Regions from separate parts of the Variovorax sp. GW821-FHT09D04 genome, predicted to be linked through region 2. Evidence: riboswitches for the same ligand, from Rfam matches in the RefSeq annotation. Region 2 holds a riboswitch; the other holds the start of a gene.
The links. Region 2 has a riboswitch for glycine ahead of AC07O4_RS25670 (D-amino acid dehydrogenase). Riboswitches for the same ligand answer to the same signal wherever they lie in the genome.

Region 1 (3,396 bases), on a different contig from region 2:
CAGGTGACGCTCGCGCAGGACTACCTGCCGCGCAACCCGGCCACCGCCAGCGGCATCACGCTCGGACTCGCGCTCTCGGTCGGCGGGCTGGTGTCGCCGCTGTTCGGCCTGCTGTCGGATGCGCACGGACTCGGCGTGACGCTGACGGTGGTGTTGTGCGTGCTGTGCGTCGCGACCGTGCTCGCCTTGCGGCTGCGCAACCGCACAGTGCAGGTGATGGCGGGCGAGGCTGCCGCGGCCTGAGTTGAGTTCCGTTCCCGCGCTACGGCAGCGCCCACCGTGCACAGGGCACTGGGTGCTTCCCGCAGCGAAATCAAGGAGGAGCCGAAGGCGGGGGACATTCGCGGAGGGAAGTACCCGGTGGCCTGTGCACGCGCCCTGAACCACGGACCACCGAAATCCGTGGGCGATTCAACGCCGCACGCCTCCTCTTTCACTGCCAGAATCGACGCAAGCTTCGACGTCGAGCCTGACAGACAAGAAGAAGGAAAGAGAAGGACGCCATGCACCGAATCGTCGCCCAGGGCAGCAGCCTTGTCGCTGCCGGCTTGCTGGCCACCGCCGGTATCGCGGCCACGCCGGCCGCCGCGCCCGTTGCAGCCGTTGCACCAGCAGCTGCCCCCGCCAATCCCACCAATCCCGTCACCCACCTCGCCGAAGTGGAAAGCGCCGTGCGCGCCTGGGCCGCCGCCTGGTCCGCGCGCGACGTCGAGCGCTACCTCGCCGCCTACGCGAGCGACTTCACCCCCGCGCGCGGCCAGACCCGCGAGCGCTGGGAGGCCGACCGGCGCGCCCGCATCACGGGCAAGTCGCGCATCAGCGTGGGCATCGAGGGGCTGGTGATCAGCGTCCAGGGCACCTCGGCCAGCGCGCAGTTCCGGCAGGTCTACAGCGCCGACGCGCTCACCGAGACCGACCGCAAGACGCTCGAGCTGCAGCGCGTGGGCCCGCGCTGGCTGATCCGCAAGGAAAGCGCGGGCAACTGACGCGCGCCGCCTTGTCCCTGTAAGGCAAATGGTTCACGAAGATGTCACCACTTGCAACGATGCTGCAGCCTTCGACCTCCGAAAGCTGTGGCCGCCATGTTCCCCACCAAGACCGAGAAGGCACGCGACGAACTCCAGGCCGGGCAGCGCACGCTCAGCCAGCGTGAGCGCGCCCTGCTGCTCATGGCCGACGGCCGGCGCTCGCTGACCGACTTCAGCCCGCTGTTCCCCAGCCGCGTCGAGGCCGAGCAGGCGATCCAGGGGCTGATGCAGCGCGGCTACCTGCAGGTCGCGCGCCCGGTCGCGCCGCCGCCTGCACCGGCCCCCACGCCCGTCCCCGCCGCCGAGCCGATCCAGGTCGCCACCTCGGCCGACAGCTTCGACGGCAAGCGCTCGCTGGCCACCACGCGCATGTTCCTGTTCGACATCTGCGAGCGCATGTTCGTGCGCCGCGACCCGCGCTTCGCCAACCAGATGCGCGACGCCCTGCGCGAGGCCCGCGACCGCGAGGCCATGCTGACCATCGCCGCGCTGATGCTCTCCGAGATCGAGAAGGCCGCCGGCCCCGAGCGCGCCGACTCGCTGCGCGAGCGCATCGACAAGCTGCTGCCGCCGGCCGAAACCGTGCACTGAGCCGCCAGCCCCGGCCCCGCGATCCACTACACTCGCCGGGTCAGGAGAGAGCCCCGCGCGACGGGGCCGCCGAAGGCGCAGGGGTTCCCCGAACGCTCAGGCAAAAGGACTGACAAGACGCCGGCAACCACCGGCGTTTCCTTGCTGGAGAGAGGCCGTGGCATTGCATGCGGCCCACCGAAGGAGCAAACCCCGATCGTGGGGCGAATCTCTCAGGTAAAGCGGACAGCAGGGGTGGCCCGTGGCGTTGCAGCCATGGATTTCGACTGCCCCTTTGGAGTACCCCGTGGCTGCTTCCTCCGCTTCCAACGCCCAACTTCTCAAGACCCCGCTGTACGACCTCCACGTCGAGTTGGGCGCCCGCATGGTGCCCTTCGCCGGCTATTCGATGCCCGTGCAGTACCCCGCCGGCCTCATGGCCGAGCACAAGCACACGCGCAATGCGGCCGGCCTGTTCGACATCTCGCACATGGGCCAGCTGCGCCTGGTCGGCCCCGACGCCGCCGCCGCGTTCGAAACCCTGATGCCCGTCGACGTGGTCGATCTGCCCGCCGGCAAGCAGCGCTACGGCCTGCTGCTGAACGACGAGGGCGGCATCCTCGACGACCTGATGTTCTTCAACGAAGGCAGCGGTTCGCTCTTCGTGATCGTGAACGGCGCCTGCAAGGTGGCCGACATCGCCCACATCCAGGCCAGGATCGGCGCGCGCTGCCAGGTGCAGCCCCTGCCCGACCACGCGCTGCTGGCGCTGCAGGGTCCGCAGGCCGCCGCCACGCTGGCGCGCCTGTCGCCCGGCATCGAGCGCTTCGTGTTCATGACCGGCGGCGCGGTGCAGATCGGCGGCATCGCCGCCTTTGTCACCCGCAGCGGCTACACCGGTGAAGACGGCTTCGAAATCTCGGTGGCCGCAAAAGACGCCGACGCCCTCGCCCGCCTGCTGCTCGCGCAGCCCGAAGTGAAGCCCGTCGGCCTGGGCGCGCGCAACTCGCTGCGGCTCGAAGCCGGCCTGTGCCTGTACGGCAACGACATCGACACCACCACGACCCCGGTCGAAGCCTCGCTCAACTGGGCGATCCAGAAGGTGCGCCGCGCCGGCGGTGCGCGCGAAGGCGGTTTTCCGGGCGCGGCCAAGGTGCTGGCCCAGCTGGCCGCCGTCGCCTCGGGCGCGGCCGGCCATACCGACCACAAGACACTCACGCGCAAGCGCGTCGGCCTCGTGGCACTGGAACGCATTCCGGTGCGCGACGGCACGCTGCTGCAGTCGCTCGAAGGGCACGACATCGGCGCCGTCACCAGCGGCCTGCTCGGCCCCACGGCCGACCGCTGCGTGGCCATGGGCTACGTGGCCGCCGCCTTCGCCGAGCCCGGCACGCGCGTGCAGGCCATCGTGCGCGGCAAGCCGGTGCCGATGGAGGTGTCAACGATGCCTTTCGTGCCGACGCGCTACTACCGCGGCTGACCGACACTGAACACCGCAGACCCGGCTAGGCTCTGCACCCCGATTCCATTTTTTCCACGAGGAGTTTTTTCATGAGCATCAAATACACCAAGGACCACGAATGGGTGGCGGCCGAAGGCGGCGCCGCCACCGTCGGCATCACCGTGCATGCGCAGGACGCGCTGGGCGACGTGGTGTTCGTCGACCTGCCTGAAGTGGGCAAGACCTTCGCGCAAGGCGAGGTCGCCGGTGTGGTCGAGTCGGTGAAGGCCGCCGCCGATGTGTTCATGCCCGTGTCGGGCGAGATCACCGAAGTGAACGAAGCGCTGCGCGCCGACC
Region 2 (3,396 bases):
CTTGGCGAAGTTGCCGCCGCGTGCGGCGTACACCCAGCTGGTGCGAAAGATCAGGTGCTTCGCGCAATGCTGCGCCACCAACTGCTCGCCTTCGAGCTTGGTCTGGCCGTACACGCTGAGCGGGCCGGTCGCGTCGTCTTCTTTCCAGGGGCGGGTGCCGCTGCCGTCGAAGACGTAGTCGGTGGAGTAATGCACCATCAGCGCGCCGATCTGCTGCGCGGCCTCGGCCACCACGCCGGGCGAGGTGGCGTTGAGCTTGCGCGCGAAGTCGGGCTCGCTCTCGGCCTTGTCGACGGCAGTGTGCGCGGCGGCATTGACGATGACGTCGGGGCGCACCGCCAGCACGGTTGCAGCCAGCTGCTCGGGACGGCTGAAGTCGGCGTGGAAGTCGGTGCTGTCGAAGTCCAGGGCGACCAGTTCGCCGAGCGGCGCGAGGCTGCGCTGCAACTCCCAGCCGACCTGTCCACCTTTGCCGAGCAGCAGCAACTTCATGCGGAAGCCTTTGCAGGCGCAGCGTCGTATTGCTTCTCGACCCATTCACGGTACGCGCCGCTTTGCACGTTGCGCACCCACTCGCCGTTCGCGAGGTACCACTCGACGGTCTTGCGGATGCCGGTATCGAAGGTCTCGGCGGGCTTCCAGCCGAGTTCGCGTTCGAGCTTGCGTGCATCGATGGCGTAGCGGCGGTCGTGGCCCGGGCGGTCCGTGACGTAGGTGATCTGTTCCTTGTACGGCTTGCCGTCGGCGCGGGGGCTCAGTTCGTCGAGCAGCGCGCACACGGTGTTGACGATCTCGATGTTGGGCTTCTCGTTCCAGCCACCGACGTTGTAGGTCTCGCCGAGCTTGCCGGCCTCGAGCACGCGGCGGATGGCGCTGCAGTGGTCCTTCACGTAGAGCCAGTCGCGCACCTGCATGCCGTCGCCGTACACGGGCAGGCTCTTGCCGGCCAGTGCGTTGACGATCATCAGCGGGATCAGCTTCTCGGGGAAGTGGAACGGGCCGTAGTTGTTCGAGCAGTTGGTCGTGACCACCGGCAGGCCGTAGGTGTGATGCCAGGCGCGCACGAGGTGGTCGCTGGCAGCCTTGCTGGCCGAGTACGGGCTGTTGGGCTCGTACTTGTTCTCTTCGGTGAAGGCCGGGTCGGTCTTGGAGAGCGAGCCGTAGACCTCGTCGGTCGACACGTGCAGGAAGCGGAAGGCGGCCTTCTGGTCGGCCGGCAGGGCGTTCCAGTAGCCGCGCACCGATTCGAGCAGGCGAAAGGTGCCGAGCACGTTGGTCTGCACGAAGTCTTCCGGGCCGTGGATCGAACGATCCACATGCGATTCCGCGGCAAAGTTCACGACGGCGCGGGGTTTGTGCTCGGCCAGCAGGCGATCGAGCAGCGCGCTGTCGCCGATGTCGCCCTGCACGAAGACGTGGTTCGCGTTGCCCTTGAGCGACGCCAGGGTCTCGAGGTTGCCCGCGTAGGTCAGCTTGTCGAGGTTCACGACGGGCTCGTTGCCCTGCGCGATCCAGTCGAGCACGAAATTGGCGCCAATGAAGCCTGCGCCGCCGGTAACCAGGATCATGGAGTCCCCTGCATGTAGAAAAAAGTTTGCTTTACCAAAAATCAACATTCAATTATCCCATCGGTGTGAAGTGCCGATGTACAGGGCTTGGCCGGCTTGCGGGGCCCGCCTACAATCGCCAACAATTGCAGGAGAGCGGGCCTCCACGGAGGCCCTACCGAAGGCGCAAACTCCCATAAACGCTCAGGTCGGCCCGACGAAATTCCAGGCAACGCCCAGGAACTTCGGCAAGGGGTCAGTACTGCACTCATCGATACAGCCGTCTGGAGAGCCGCCACGCCATGTGGCGCACCGAAGGAGCAAACCCGCTGCGGGTGCAGCAGGGTGAATCTCTCAGGTACCGAGGACAGGGGGAGCGGCAACTTGGACATCGGTCGTCCGGTTGCTTGCTATTGGTTCAATAGCACTCCACGCCCGCCGTTCAAGCGCTGCAAACTCAAAGGTACTTGCAATGCGTGTGATCGTTCTTGGCGCCGGCCTGCTCGGCGTGACTTCGGCCTACTACCTCCAGCAACTCGGCCACGAGGTGACCGTGATCGACCGGCAGGCCACCCCGGCCGCCGAAACCAGCTTCGCCAACGGCGGCCAGATCTCGGTCAGCCATGCCGAACCGTGGGCCAATCCAAGCGCGCCGCTGAAGGTGCTGCAATGGCTCGGCAAGGAAGATGCGCCGCTGCTGTTTCGCATCCGCGCCGACATGCGCCAGTGGCTCTGGGGCCTGCAGTTCTTGCGCGAATGCACCCCCGCGCGCACCCGCCACAACATCGAACAGATCGTTCGTCTCGGTACATACAGCCGGGAAATGTTGCAGCAATTGCGTCGAGACACCGGCCTGAACTATGACCAGCGCACGCAAGGCATCCTGCACTTCTACACGACGCAAAAGGAATTCGACGGCGCCCTCGCGCCCGCCGAGCAGATGCGTGCCCTGGGCTGCGAGCGGCTGGTCATCTCGGCCGACGAAGCCATCAGGATCGAACCCGCCCTCGCCCACATCCGCCCCCAACTCGCCGGCGCCACGTACACCGCCGAAGACGAATCGGGCGACGCCAACCGCTTCGCGCGCGAGCTCGTGAAGCTGGCCGAAGCGGCCGGCGTGAAGTTCCTCATGAGCCACACGGTGACCGCGCTGCGCGAAGCCGGCGGCAGCATCGACCACGTCGAGGCGACCGACAACGAAGGCCGCTTCCAGCGCATCCGCGGCGACGCCTTCGTGCTCGCGATGGGTTCGCTGAGCCCGCTGTATGCCGCGCCGCTGGGCATCCGCCTGCCGATCTACCCGGCCAAGGGCTACTCGGTGACGCTGCCCGTGAAGGACGCGTCGAAGGCGCACCAGGTCTCGCTCACGGACGACGAATACAAGCTGGTGTTCTCGCGCTACACCTCCGAGTCGGGCGACCGCCTGCGCATCGCCGGCACGGCCGAGCTCAACGGCTACGACCGCGACCTGAACCGCGTGCGTTGCGAAGCCATCGTGCGGCGCGTCGAGGAGCTCTTCCCCGGCGCCGGCGACACCGAGCGCGCGCAGTTCTGGACCGGCCTGCGCCCGGCCACGCCGAGCAACGTGCCGCTGATCGGCAAGACCAAGCTGCCGAACCTGTTCCTCAACACGGGCCACGGCACGCTCGGCTGGACGCACGCCTGCGGCTCGGGCAAGTCGATCGCGCGCATCGTGAGCGGGCTGGCGCCCGAGGTCGACTTCGCGTTCGCCGGCATGCCGGCGCCCGCGCCGCGCGCCGTGCAACCCGCACTGGGCTGACACGACACGCGTCCTCGGGTCATGCCTTGAACGTGACCCAGGGCTTGAGCCGCACGGCGCAGCGGATGA

Region 1: another riboswitch for glycine. It lies ahead of gcvT (glycine cleavage system aminomethyltransferase GcvT); the one in region 2 lies ahead of AC07O4_RS25670 (D-amino acid dehydrogenase).

Annotation. Positions count from the first base shown of each region.
Region 1 is NZ_JBWKPA010000003.1:229,581-232,976, reverse strand. Features, by position in the region: gene AC07O4_RS11445 (MFS transporter) at 1-243, shown strand, start outside; gene AC07O4_RS11440 (L,D-transpeptidase Cds6 family protein) at 504-986, shown strand; gene AC07O4_RS11435 (hypothetical protein) at 1,083-1,619, shown strand; glycine riboswitch at 1,651-1,741, shown strand; glycine riboswitch at 1,754-1,858, shown strand; gene gcvT (glycine cleavage system aminomethyltransferase GcvT) at 1,906-3,078, shown strand; gene gcvH (glycine cleavage system protein GcvH) at 3,150-3,396, shown strand, end outside.
Region 2 is NZ_JBWKPA010000010.1:128,553-131,948, reverse strand. Features, by position in the region: gene rfbD (dTDP-4-dehydrorhamnose reductase) at 1-492, opposite strand, end outside; gene rfbB (dTDP-glucose 4,6-dehydratase) at 489-1,568, opposite strand; glycine riboswitch at 1,687-1,777, shown strand; glycine riboswitch at 1,822-1,928, shown strand; gene AC07O4_RS25670 (D-amino acid dehydrogenase) at 2,020-3,327, shown strand; gene AC07O4_RS25665 (RtcB family protein) at 3,347-3,396, opposite strand, start outside.